4 regions of the Neobacillus sp. MER 74 genome follow, and region 1 is predicted to be linked to each of the others. Evidence: riboswitches for the same ligand, from Rfam matches in the RefSeq annotation. Region 1 holds a riboswitch; each other region holds the start of a gene.
What was found. A riboswitch is a leader RNA that binds a small molecule or an ion and turns the genes downstream of it on or off. The one in region 1 is predicted to bind S-adenosylmethionine.
Positions count from the first base shown of each region.

Region 2: linked by a shared signal. The riboswitch ahead of M3610_RS07400 (methionine biosynthesis PLP-dependent protein) and the one ahead of M3610_RS11600 (sugar ABC transporter substrate-binding protein) in region 1 are both predicted to bind S-adenosylmethionine.
Region 3: linked by a shared signal. The riboswitch ahead of metK (methionine adenosyltransferase) and the one ahead of M3610_RS11600 (sugar ABC transporter substrate-binding protein) in region 1 are both predicted to bind S-adenosylmethionine.
Region 4: linked by a shared signal. The riboswitch ahead of M3610_RS10725 (homoserine dehydrogenase) and the one ahead of M3610_RS11600 (sugar ABC transporter substrate-binding protein) in region 1 are both predicted to bind S-adenosylmethionine.

Region 1 covers NZ_JAMAUV010000005.1:214,082-217,502, reverse strand. The annotation lists gene M3610_RS11610 (ketopantoate reductase family protein) at 1-25, shown strand, start outside; gene M3610_RS11605 (MFS transporter) at 66-1,280, opposite strand; SAM riboswitch class I at 1,515-1,622, shown strand; gene M3610_RS11600 (sugar ABC transporter substrate-binding protein) at 1,844-2,953, shown strand; gene M3610_RS11595 (sugar ABC transporter ATP-binding protein) at 3,028-3,421, shown strand, end outside.
Region 2 covers NZ_JAMAUV010000003.1:145,896-149,316, reverse strand. The annotation lists gene metC (cystathionine beta-lyase) at 1-61, opposite strand, end outside; gene M3610_RS07400 (methionine biosynthesis PLP-dependent protein) at 61-1,173, opposite strand; SAM riboswitch class I at 1,308-1,421, opposite strand; gene M3610_RS07395 (hypothetical protein) at 1,732-3,421, shown strand, end outside.
Region 3 covers NZ_JAMAUV010000008.1:30,303-33,723, forward strand. The annotation lists gene pckA (phosphoenolpyruvate carboxykinase (ATP)) at 1-778, opposite strand, end outside; SAM riboswitch class I at 1,026-1,165, shown strand; gene metK (methionine adenosyltransferase) at 1,369-2,568, shown strand; gene asnB (asparagine synthase (glutamine-hydrolyzing)) at 2,816-3,421, shown strand, end outside.
Region 4 covers NZ_JAMAUV010000005.1:27,387-30,807, forward strand. The annotation lists gene M3610_RS10720 (glycosyltransferase) at 1-571, opposite strand, end outside; gene M3610_RS10725 (homoserine dehydrogenase) at 799-2,037, opposite strand; SAM riboswitch class I at 2,116-2,224, opposite strand; gene M3610_RS10730 (GNAT family N-acetyltransferase) at 2,318-2,989, opposite strand; gene M3610_RS10735 (GNAT family N-acetyltransferase) at 3,005-3,421, opposite strand, start outside.

The DNA.
Region 1 (3,421 bases):
AAAAGTTTATGAGCGCATGTTGTAACAAAAAAGGCCCCTTATACGGGCCTTTTGTAGCTATAGTTTTAAATGGTGTGTTTAACTAGGTTCGGATGACGATGCATGGAGACAAACAAGATGATTCCACTTAGGATTAATAATGCACTAGTGCAGATAAAAACGGCCGAGAATCCAAAGTATCCGGAGATAAATCCCCCCAGCATAGGTCCGATAATATTTCCTAGAAACCTTAAACTCGTATTGTAGCCGAGAACTTCCCCTTGCATGGTAAGCGGTGCCTCTTGGCGAATGTAGGCAACTCTGACAGGAATGATTCCACCAATTGTGACTCCAAGAGCAATGCGGATGATAACCAGCTGCCAAAAATTAGTGACCACTGCACCTGGCAGGTAGACGATCCCTGCTAGGAAAAGAAGAATGATTAAGATTTTAATATAACCATACTTATCGGCAATCTTTCCCCAATTTCGTGACATTAATAAATTGCCAAGTCCGGCAGCAGAAAAGGCAATTCCTGAATAAAAGGCAACATTTGCCGGTCCATGTAGGTCGCTAACGAATAATGATAAAATTGGCTGGATGCTGAAATGCGCGACCTGGACAAGGGAAGAGATGAGCAGCACGGTTAATAAAACTGGATTGCGGACAATATGTCTAACCACTTCTCTGCTTGAATAATGGGCTTTTGTTCCTTTTTTGGCTTCAATCATAAATTCCTTTGTGGTGATGACAAGCAGGGCAGAAATGAAAATAGAAATGGACGTCCATTTAAAGGTGGTAGAATAGCCAAGTGAATCTGCAAGGATTCCCCCCAGCATAGGCCCTAATAGGGATCCTGTAATACTGCCTGTTTGTAAGGTTCCAAGCACGCGCCCAGCAATATCCTGTGGTGTTTGCGTTGAAATAAATGCCTGCGACATCGGAATAAATCCCGAAAAGAATCCCATGCAAAAACGGAGGAGCAACAGCTGCCAAACAGAATGGACATACCCCATGAGGAAAATGGATAATCCCATCCCTAAACCGGATATTATAAGGATTTTTTTTCGTCCATAACGATCGCCAATTCGACCCCAAATCGGCGAGAAGGCGAAGGCTGAAACAAACGTAATTCCAAATGTGATTCCAGACCAATGTTGGACATATTTTTCCGAGAAGTCTCCAAATGTCTCAATGTACAACGAGATAAACGGCATAACCATCGTCATACTTCCAGCGACAAAGAAGTTCGCAAACCACATGATGATTAAATTACGTTTTGCACGTTTCTGGTGAGTCATTAAAAATAACACTTCTTTCTGAAATATATTTCGGTTTTCTAAATATCATCATACCGAAATTTCTGATAATTTTAAAGGGTTATCCTATCAATAAAGTTGCGAAAAGTCATAGCTAATATTCAGTGACCTTGCCAGATAGTGAAAAATAACTTTATTAGAAATATTCAAAACACTATTGACAACTTGTCAATAGGGGACTAAAATCTAATTTATTACTTAACAGAATATTACGTTCTCTTATCAAGAGTGGCAGAGGGACTGGCCCGATGACGCCCAGCAACCGTTCCAATTGGAATTGGTGCTAAATCCTGCAAAACAATTTTTTGTTTTGAAAGATAAGAGAGGAGTAGTCCCTTAACTTGTGATGAAACCTCTCTTTTCTGGAGAGGTTTTTTATTTTGGCTGGGATAAAGGTTAATGTTGATTTTTAGCACTATGTTGACCTTCGTGCCTGGAACGGAAATCAACAGACAAGTTAACACAGCCTTTATTTTAATAAAAACCAACTTCTCCAATAGGAGTAATGGAATATTAATAAGAATCAAACAGGGGGAGTTTTTAACATGAAAAGAAATATCTTTAAAAGTACGCTTGTATCAGCATTGGCAGCCACACTTTTACTTACTGGCTGTGCATCAGGGGAAGAAACCAAACAAGCTAGCGGCAAAAAAGTTACACTTGAAGGTGTACCAGAAAAATTCACGAATGGGGACCAACTGAAAATTAAGGTTATTCGTAAAATTGGCGGAGACGATCATACTGCTCAATTCTTAGCCGGTGCTAAAGAAGAGGGAGAAGCACTAGGCTTTAAAGTAGACGTGTTTACAGCAAATGGTGACACGGCAAAGTTCCATGATGCCATTAATCAAGCGTTAGACCAAGATTATGATGGATTTATCATTTCTCATGGTGATGATGAGGCGACTGTTAATGATGTAAAAAAGATAGCTGAAAAAGGAAAAAGTGTTGTTACATTTGACTCCAATCCAAATATAGCGAATGTCGAAGGAGTAACACTAACTTCCCAGGATGATGAAGCGTTAGCAACATTGGCCCTCGACCAACTTGTAAAGAATACAAATGGTAAAGCGAATATTGCCTACCTATGGGTTGACGGTTTCCCTGCCATGGTTAGACGTAATAAGGTTTATCAAGATGTGCTTTCAAAAAATCCTGGACTTAAAGAAGTGGAACGCTTTGGTGTAGCAGCTGCAGATACAAGTGTTCAAACGCAGAATGCGGTTGCAGCGATGTTAAATAAATATCCTAAAGGAAAACTGGATGCCATTTTTGCTACGTGGGATGCTTTCGCAATTGGTGCAGCGCGTGCACTGAAAGAAGCTGGCCGTGAAGAGGTAAAAATCTATGGAATTGATGTTTCCAATGCGGATCTTCAAGAAATACAAAGAAAAGGCAGTGCATGGACCAGTACAGCAGCGGTCGATCCTAAACTTATTGGTGCTGTGGATATGAGAATCCTTGCGAAGAAACTTGCAGGTGAAGAAACACCTCAGACCTTTGACTTAGAAGCATCACTAGTTTCACAAGATAATCTTCAAAAGTCTAAAGATCCTGTAAACATGGTAAACCTTGCAAAAATTATCCCAGGCTGGGGGCAATCGACTGCATTTGAAGAGGATTGGATTAAGACTTTAAAGAACCATTATAAATAATTCTCGGTTAACAACTAGAAACACTCTCTTTTTCAATAGATGAAGAGAGTGTTTGCTTACGGAGGTGGAATTTAATGAGCGCAATATTGGAGATGAAGAACATCTCGATAGAATTTCCGGGAGTGAAGGCACTGAATCAAGTTGATTTTTCAATGAAAACTGGAGAAATCCAAGCCTTGATTGGGGCAAATGGTGCAGGAAAATCAACATTAATGAAGGTTCTCTCCGGTGCATATGATCACTATACCGGTGAAATCCGGCTTGATGGGAAAGATCTGAAGATTCGTTCTCCGAAAAATGCACAAGACGCAGGCATACAAATCGTTTATCAAGAGGTAGATACCGCGCTCATTCCTTATTTAACAGTGGCTGAAAATATTTTACTGCTCGATACCGTCCACAACATGGGGAAAAAGCAATGGATGAAATGGAAGAACCTTCATCAAAAAGCAGCGGAAATATTAGCGA
Region 2 (3,421 bases), on a different contig from region 1:
GATCAATTTTGTGCTTATTATGAAGGAGTCTGGTTTCAAAGGTATATTGATCGTGTGACATTAGGCAATCGCTCCTTCTTGAACATGGATAAATGCTTTTTCTAAATCTTCAATTATGTCCTGTGAATCCTCAAGTCCTACAGAAAAACGTAATAACCGATTACAAACGCCTGCTTGAATACGAACTTCTTCTGGTATATCCGCATGTGTTTGTGTTGCCGGATAGGTAATAAAGCTTTCTGTCCCACCTAAACTTTCCGCAAAACTAATAAGCTTTAAACCTTGTAAAAATGGATTAACCCAAGTTTCGTCTTTGATCCTAAAGGAAACCATTCCACCTCGGCCAGGGTAAAGGACATCTGTTACCGCATCATGCTCCGAAAGAAATTCGACGATGTTTTTTGCATTTTTTTCATGTCGTTCCAACCGAAGGGACAATGTTTTCATTCCGCGCATTAATAACCAAGAATCAAAGGGACTTAGCACCGCTCCAGCACCGTTATGGTGGAAGGCCAATGCTTCACAAAGTTCTTTCCCAGTTGCAACAACAAGGCCGGCAAGGACGTCATTATGTCCACCTAAGTATTTCGTTGCACTGTGGATAACAATATCCGCACCAAGTGTAATCGGCTGCTGCAGGAGTGGAGTATAGAAAGTGTTATCCACGATTAATAATAATCCGTGCTGCTTTGCAATTTTTGAAACGGCCGCAATATCAGATTCCTGCATGAGCGGATTGGTTGGCGTTTCTAAGAAAATAGCTTTTGTTTGCGGGGTAATTTTCTTTTCAATCTCATCCGGACAACAGGTATTCACATATTGAGTCGTTAAGCCCCATTTTTTATATCCCTGTTCTAATAGGCGGTAGGTGCCTCCATATAAATCTTCACTGACGATCCATTCATCACCAGATTCAAATAGTGCAAGAATCAGTTGAATGGCCGCCATACCAGAACTGCATGCATATCCCTGATCCGCATTCTCTAAATCAGCAATTGTTTTCTCAAGGAGCTGGCGTGTTGGATTTCCTGTTCGCGTATAGTCAAAGCCAGTTGATTGGCCAATACCCTCATGGCGGAAGGCCGTTGAAAAGTATACAGGTGGGTTAACCGTTCCAGTAGTTGTTTCACTTCGGTTACCTATTTGGGCAAGTTTCGTATCGATTTTGTACATGATGGACACTCCTTAGTAATAAAAAATGAATATAATTTTTCACATTAACGCGATTGAGTAATAAAGCTTTTTGATAAATAAAAAAAGTCTTCTTATAAGAAGAAGACTTTTGTATGCACAACGCACTGTCATTCTTCTTATCTAGCAAATTAATAAATTTGCAGGACTTAGCACCTTTTCAATGAGAATAAACATTGAAGGTTGCTGAGGTGTCACAGGGCCCTTCCCTCAACCTCTCTTGATAAGAAAACAATTATTTAGATTATTTATAAAATTTACTACAAAATTCGTGTTATGTCAAATTTGTTTTTTATTTTAATATCTATAAATAGTTTCATAAATGTCATGTAAGTATTTAGGGAAAGTTGGCGAATGATGTTGATATATCAGCTATTTTCATAGTATTTGACTACATAATTTAGTTTTAGTTCAGGTGATAAATGGAATATAATTACATTGTTCTTAATTAAGAACACAAATAAAGAGGGGGTACTAAAAGAAGAGGTCAAATAAAAAGCTTTTGTTGAGAATTAAACTAGAGAGCAGGAGGATTTTTAAATGTTGAGTAGTTTTAAAAAACGGTTATCTGTAACATTAGTTTTTGTACTGGCATTGTTATCCGCGATGCAAAGTGTGGTTTACGGGGCGGAAGAACCAAAGACGGAAACCATTAAGGAAAAACCTTTTCCTACCAAACAGGCCCGGACATTTTCAATCGCCTCACTTTATGGTGGGAACATAGGAAATGATTTTATCCAGGCTCAAGTCGGTTCTGATGGAAGATTCAATGCAGGACTTAAAGAAGAGGGTGCAGAAAGATGGTTTAATCTCATTTATAGTTGGCCATCAAGCCCAGGAACCTCTTTTACAACGTTAAAAGTCGATGGGAATACCCTAATCTATGGTAACCAGCCTGATGGTCAGTTTACCCAAGCTCCAGTTAATAATGATGGAAATACAAAAAATGAATCTGTTTGGAAAACTGGTGACATAGCAGTAAAGCAAGTCTTACAGGCCGGAATAAATCCGGCAACAGGTCTGCCTGATGCATTACAGATTAGGTACATTATTACAAACACAGGAACGGAAAACCATGATGTTGGTTTAAGAATGATGTTGGATACAATGGTTGATGGAAATGACCAAGCCCCATTTAAAGTTCCGGGAAATGGAGAAGTTGAATCTATCAATTATGAAAAGGATTATTCTGGAAGTTCAGTCCCTGCATTTTGGCAAGCGTTCAACAACTTCAATAATCCAGATATAAGTGCTCAATATTCTATGAGCGGACGTGACGCTACTGCCCCAGATCGATTTGCCATAACAAACTGGGGAAGAATTTCTGGTACTGAGTGGGACTATACTGTTACACCTGGTATGAGAACAGGTGATAGTGCCGTAGGCATGTGGTGGGACCCTAAAACATTAGCACCAGGAGAACAAAAAATTATAACTACTTATTATGGTAGACCAGGTGTCGGTGGAGACAGGGCACTTGTTTTAAGTGGAAGACAAAGATTAACATATGATGAATGGTCTTCTGCTCCTTTTAACATAATTTCTTATTTTACAAATAACACTCAAACAACTCAAAATAATGTAAGGTTAGTTCTTGAAGCAGATTCAGGAATCACTCTTATTAATAATGATTCCGATCATTCTATAGGAACTGTAAATAGCGGTTCAACGACTCAATCCGCATGGAGTCTTAGAGCAACAACACAAGGACGACATACGATTACAGTAAAAGCATATACAAATGGTTCGAATGAACCTTTTGCAACTGCAGAATATCAAGTAGAAGCATTAGAGCCAGTTGTACCAACTAATATTACTCTTGGTGGCAGCCAGGGCACCTCTAATGATGGAACACCAATTGCTGGGCGGGTTAGTCCGTTAACGGTAAATGCAGCCTTTGATAATCCAAGAGCTATTGGAGTGACGTTGATTGCGACAGATGGAGATGGTACAAGATATGAGCATGAAATGGATACTACAAATGGCGTGGATTGGAAGCATACATTTACACCAAGCCAAGTAGGCTTATGGGAATCGCCAATGACTATAAAGGTAGTTCCTCGATATGCTAATGGAACGACTGGTACTCCGTTAGAATTCCCAATCCAATTAATTGATCCAAGCGGATTTATTTATAATGGAAATAAAGGGGAAGATTGGCGCTTACCGGGTGCAAAGGTTATATTACAGTACTTTGATCCGGAAGTTGATACATGGGTAAATATGAGTG
Region 3 (3,421 bases), on a different contig from region 1:
ATGACCAGCCGTGCTCATCATCACCAATTAATCGACGATTTGGATCCGCGGATAAAGTGGTTTTTCCAGTACCAGATAAGCCGAAAAATAATGCAACATCGCCTTCAAGACCAACATTGGCAGAACAATGCATGGAAAAAATATTATTTTCCGGAAGCAGATAGTTCATGACTGAGAAAATAGATTTCTTCATTTCGCCTGCATATTCTGTTCCACCGATTAGAACAATTCTTTTCTCAAATGATACAATAATAAAGGCCTCCGAATTTGTGCCATCAATTGCCGGATTTGCCTTGAAATTAGGGACAGAAATAACAGTGAAACCAGCATCATGTTCAAGCAGCTCTTCTTCTGTCGGGCGAATAAATAACTGGTGTACAAATAAATTTTGCCATGCTAATTCATTGATAACCCTGATAGGTAAACGCGATTTTTTATCGGCACCAGCAAAGCCTTTAAAAACAAAGATTTCATCTTTCTGTTGTAAATAATTAATGACCTTTTGATAAAGCTTTGTGAAAACCGGCTCGGAAATTGGTTGATTGGTCGTGCCCCATTCAATTTTATTTTTCGTTGAATCTTCTACAACAATGAATTTATCTTGTGGAGATCGGCCAGTATATTTACCAGTAGCGACACTAATTGCCCCAGTAGAAGTTAGTCCCCCTTCATGACGGGTTAAGACTTTTTCAACTAACTGTGGAACAGATAATTGTACATGAACATGACTTTCATTCAACAATTGATTTAATTCATTAGGAGTATCAACAGAATTCATTAATGAGACCTTCCTTTGTCTAAGTTTTATGTTGTTAATAATACAAAAAGTATAACACATTAGTTGAAATAATGTATCCTATTAATCTGAATTTATATATTTTAAAACTTTAAATGAAGATATAAAAAAATTTTATAAAAGGTTAATGACTTACACCGTATTTTTCCCATTTTTTGAGGAAGATATTTCTAAAAAATACATTGACATTGTTACCCAGTATGATATTATTCTAAGTTGAACGGATACTCTCTTATCCTGAGCTGGTGGAGGGACAGGCCCAATGAAACCCAGCAACCTGCAGTATGAAAAGATGAACCACTTTAAAAGGTCCTTTTCAAATGCGAAGGTGCTAATCTGACGCAAGGCTAATGCCTTGAACGATAAGAGCGAAAGGCCGAAAACAACCTTTCCTCTATGGTAAGGTTTTTTGTTTTTTTATAAGTCCTTTTATGAAATGAGTCTCTAATAAAAATCCTTTGTTTATTACATACTAAGGGAATGAGTACCGTATCAAATTCTCGAGGTTTAAGAAGTATACCTGTAACCTTCGAAAAAAATCCTCGTGATCTCATAATAAAGGAGGAATTCAGATGTCAAGAAACGCGCGTTTGTTCACTTCTGAATCAGTTACTGAGGGTCATCCAGATAAAATCTGTGACCAAATTTCTGATTCCATTTTAGATGCTATTTTAGCAAAGGATGCTAATGCTCGTGTTGCGGCTGAAACTTCAGTAACAACTGGATTAGTGTTAGTGGCAGGGGAAATCACAACATCTACATATGTGGATATTCCAAAAATCGTTCGTGAAACGATTAAAGGGATAGGATATGATCGTGCGAAATATGGATTTGACTCCGAGACATGTGCCGTTTTAACATCTATTGATGAACAGTCTCCAGACATTGCGATGGGTGTTGACCAAGCTTTGGAGGCTCGTGAAGGTCAAATGTCTGATGAGCAAATTGAAGCAATTGGAGCAGGAGATCAAGGGTTAATGTTTGGTTTTGCATGTAATGAAACGAAAGAGCTTATGCCGCTTCCAATCTCACTTGCACACAAGCTTGCTCGTAAATTAACAGAAGTTCGGAAAGATAATGTCCTTGAATACCTTCGACCAGACGGAAAAACCCAGGTAACGGTGGAATATGATGAGAATGATAAACCGGTACGGATTGATACCATTGTTATTTCTACTCAACATAACCCAGAAGTAACGTTAGAGCAAATTCAACGTAACTTGAAGGAATATGTCATTAACCCTGTCGTACCAAAAGAGCTTATCGATGAAAACACTAAATATTTTATTAATCCAACCGGACGTTTCGTTATTGGCGGCCCTCAAGGGGATGCAGGTTTAACAGGCCGTAAAATTATCGTTGATACGTATGGTGGTTATGCTCGTCATGGCGGCGGTGCTTTCTCAGGTAAGGATCCGACAAAAGTGGACCGTTCCGCTGCATATGCCGCTCGTTATGTAGCTAAAAATATTGTCGCTGCTGGTCTTGCTGAAAAATGTGAAGTTCAACTGGCCTATGCGATTGGTGTAGCACGACCGGTTTCCATCGCTGTGGATACGTTTGGTACTGGTAAAGTAAACGAAGATATTCTAGTGGACCTGGTGAGTGAAAACTTTGACCTCCGTCCTGCTGGAATCATCAACATGCTGGACCTACGTCGTCCAATCTACAAACAAACAGCAGCCTATGGTCACTTTGGCCGTACAGATATTGACCTGCCTTGGGAGCGTACGGATAAAGTAGAAGCATTACGAGCGCAAGCAAATATTTAAATAGAAAGAGGGGGTTACATATGACATGTAACTCCCGTTTTTATTTGTACGTCTAATTACCTGCACATTTAATCGGTATTTGACTAAAATGAAATGTTTATACAGGTCAAAAGAAGTAAAAAATGGGGATAGTAAATTTACCTATTGTTCACAGTGCATTTTTTCAAAAAAAAGTGGTAGTATTAGAGAGTATGTTTTTTGGATTAAATCCTTTATTTAGGGATATTTAGAAGAGGTGAGGTACATAATGTGTGGCTTTATAGGTTGTGTACACGATACAACACAAAACTATAGTGAAGTACAAAAACAACAATTTAAAAATATGAACGATATTATCACTCATCGTGGTCCAGATGATGATGGTTTTTATTATGATGATCATATTCAATTTGGATTCCGACGTTTAAGTATCATTGATATTGAGAGCGGTCATCAACCGTTAACCTATGAAAATGAACGCTACTGGATTATCTTTAACGGTGAAGTTTATAACTATGTTGAGCTGCGTGAAGAACTATTAGCTGAGGGTTTAACGTTTGCAACAAGTTCTGATACAGAGGTTATTATTGCTCTTTACAGCCATTTAAAGGAAAAGGCCGTTGAAAAACTGCGTGGAATGTTCTCTTTCGTTATCTGGGATAAACAAGAGCAAAGTCTTTATGGGGCACGTGATCCTTTTGGAATTAAACCGTTCTTTTATTTTGAAGATGGTGACAGAACGTTTTTTGCGTCTGAGAAAAAGAGTATTTTGTTGGGTCTTGAAAATGATGTGCTCAATTATGATTCATTGCAGCATTATTTAACCTATCAATTTGTTCCAGAACCAAACACTTTATCTGATGGAATAAAGAAA
Region 4 (3,421 bases), 190 kb from region 1:
TCTGTGGTTCTTGTTTATTTACAGTTGGAATTGGCCAAACACCATATAGCCCTTTTTCGTTTCCTGTAAGCTTTTTATTCATAAAATTATTAAGATTTTGTTCTGTCCTGCAATGATCCCACAGTCTGATTTCGTTAATATCACCATTAAAGAACAGACCTGGCAGTCCGCCAATCATCCCAGATGGGTAGACAAAGTCTTTAGGGCTTCTATCACCTTTTTTTACAAACTTCCCATTAATAAATAGCTGCGGCTCTCTTTCATCATAGACAACCGCAATGTGAATTAGATCATTAATACTGGCTTCATGGACTAACACCGCATATATATTCTCATTCGTATGTTCATAAATCGTTATTCCATTTAGTCCAATTGAAACACTAACTCCCGCATCATTATCGGTCATCCCTTGTCCTGGCCCAATCACATAATTCGTTCCTGTACCATCCACTGACTTTTCCCGAGATTGCTTATCGATATGATGAACATTTTCGGGTAATACCCAAAACTCATAGGTAAATGTATTTTTCAGATTCGTTAATAAACGACCATTTAGGCTATTCCATAACATGACGCACCTCTTCAATTTACTTTTATAAGTAACTAGTCCATTTGGGTTTTGCTTTTACACAATATGTATACCATATGATTTTGACTAGACTTATCCCCATTTATAGGTTGCTTTGTATATATTTTTTTGCTATTTGTCGATTCCCTCCAATTAGGAGCATAGAAATTCACAAAAAAAAGAGCTTATGCGCTCTTTTTACGGAATAATTGCTTATGATTTCATTCAAACTATATGGCGGCTAATGATACTTCTTTATCATTGCTTTCTATTTCATACTCCCCTAAAATTTGAAAGCAACATTTTATGTTCTGTTCACTCATTAACTGTTTAATTAACTCCGTATTTGTCCGGATAATTGCTGTCTCCTCATTAGTTTGAGTAATCCATGTGATCAATGGGTTTTTAAAATCCTTTGTGAGACCTTGAATTATCCATAATTCGTCTGCATGCTCTTTTTTATCTCCTAAATGAAATGCTGGCGTCTTTGTGAAATACTTATTTATCCGCTTATTTTGACAGACATAAACTAAATCTTCGATTGCTGCACTTGCTGTTGGAAACATGCCGGCACCTGGTCCTTGTAATGTAATACTACCAACAAGATCCGTGTAAACATTAACGGCATTTTCTACCCCTTCAATAGAATAAAAAGGATGAGACTTTCCAACAAGGACTGGTCTAACAGCGGCCTTAATTTGATCACCTTTCTTACTTATACTTGCAATAAGTTTAAACCTAAGTCCAAGTCTTTCAGCTGCCTCGATTAATTCACTTGTAATTGAAGTAATCCCTTCTCGTTCTACATCCTCCCAATTTGGTTCCTCACCAAATGCAATTCTGCTTAGAATCATTGTTTTATAAAAAGCATCAAAGCCTTCGACATCATTGGTTGGGTCTGCTTCAGCAAACCCCTTTGCTTGTGCTAAACTTAGAGCGTCAGCAAAGGACTGCTTCTTCTCACGCATTTCCGTTAAGATGAAATTCGATGTTCCATTTAGTATGCCTTGCACGTGATGAACACGGTTTACGTTTAATAGCTGCCTTAAGGTTTGAATAACAGGTATACCACCCGCAACTGTCGCTTCGTAACCTACTGAAACATTATGATGCTTTGCTAACTCGAGCAGGTCATTCCCGTGGTGTGCAAACATTTCTTTATTAGCTGTAATTATGTGACATCCTTTTTGAATCGCTTGTTTTAAAAATGTAAAAGTGGGTTCTTTATTGACGATTGCTTCGACAATAACATCAAGTTGAGGTAGACTTAAAATTTCATTGAAATCTGCAGTGACTAATACATCTTCATTAATATTTCTCTTTTTATGCTTATTTCTAATTAGTACAGCTGCGACTTCGACCCTTTTTCCTAATACTCCCTCAAGTTCTTCTGCATGGGATTGAATCGTTCTATAAACACCTTCCCCGACTGTTCCGAAACCTAGAATCGCTACTTTTATCACAGACATATTGATCCACCCTTCATTTATAATAGACATGGCTAAATAGAAAAAAACCCTCTTCATAAGAAGAGGGTTAGTTTCCTCCTCTTATCTGTCAGGCAAATAACCTGCAGGAATTAGCACCTTTTCAAGATTTACCTTGATGGTTGCCGGGCTTCATCGGGCCTAGTCCCTCCGCCGCTCTGGATAAGAGTTTTATGTAATTGTTTGATTAAATTTCCAAGTTATAAAGAGAATTCTAGTTGAATCCTTTGTAGATGTCAATATTATTTGAAATTTCTTTTTTTTACAAAGGTAACAGGGTTACTTCTCCCTTGTCTCCTAGACGGTCTATCATTTCTAACCATTCCTTCGGTTTGTTTGAAAGTATGGAGTAATAGGTTGTTAGGAAATCCTTTACAAGATTAGTTGGGAGAGATTTAAGCTCATCGTCTAATGGCATGAAACATAAATCTAGCCCAGTTACGGCTTCCCCATTATTTTCCCAGGATGGATGAACATATGAGAAATCTAACCGCTTGTAACCCAAATGGGAAAGCACTTCACGTCGCACATAAGGGTCCATAACCTTTACGCCGCCAAATTCGTGATGTTCAACTCTGTAAGGATCGTATATTTCTGCAAACATTCCGTGAAGCTCTTTTCCATTTTTATTTGCTAATTGTTGTAAATCCTTTAACCGGTTTTGAGCTAAAAATCGACCAAGGCTTAGGCCAGGTTTACCTATAATCGTAAAATCTGTCATGGCAATATTCCAATCAGGATAATAACGGTATTCAGTTGCACCTAAGACTTTATCGCCATCGACTGCCACGAATACCCGAATACTCGGATCTTCTAATGGCTCTTTCCATAGCTCATATGCCAGGACTTCTTCTGGCGGGAAAATTTCTCCCATTAAGTTATGCAGTTTTCTAAAATTCGGATCATCTATACTTGTGATTCTAATATAATCCATAAATATCCCCCCCAATTATTTAAAAGGATTTTTCCATTCCATTAATACAGCATTGTTACAGGATTCCTCATCCTCTAGATAGTTTTCAATAATTCCTACCGGGACACGGCCGCAGCGCAGCAAAAATGTAATGACAGGATCCTTTAATTCTCCCGTTATAATTGATGCTAAATATTGCTCCGGTGTCATGTTATCAGCTACTCTATAAAAACCTGGCATTCTACCCCCGCCTAGTAAGCGCTCTAAACCTCTCTCAATAACAACATGGTACATAGCATGCATCATCAATTTTCCTAGCCCTAGTTTACGGTACCTGGGTCGGACACTGATATCAACGATGTACAAGGTATTCCCCCTTGGATTATGGTTTCGGATGTATCCATGGTCAGTGATTTCTTCCCACGTATGGTTTTTATCGCTGGGATCAAAATC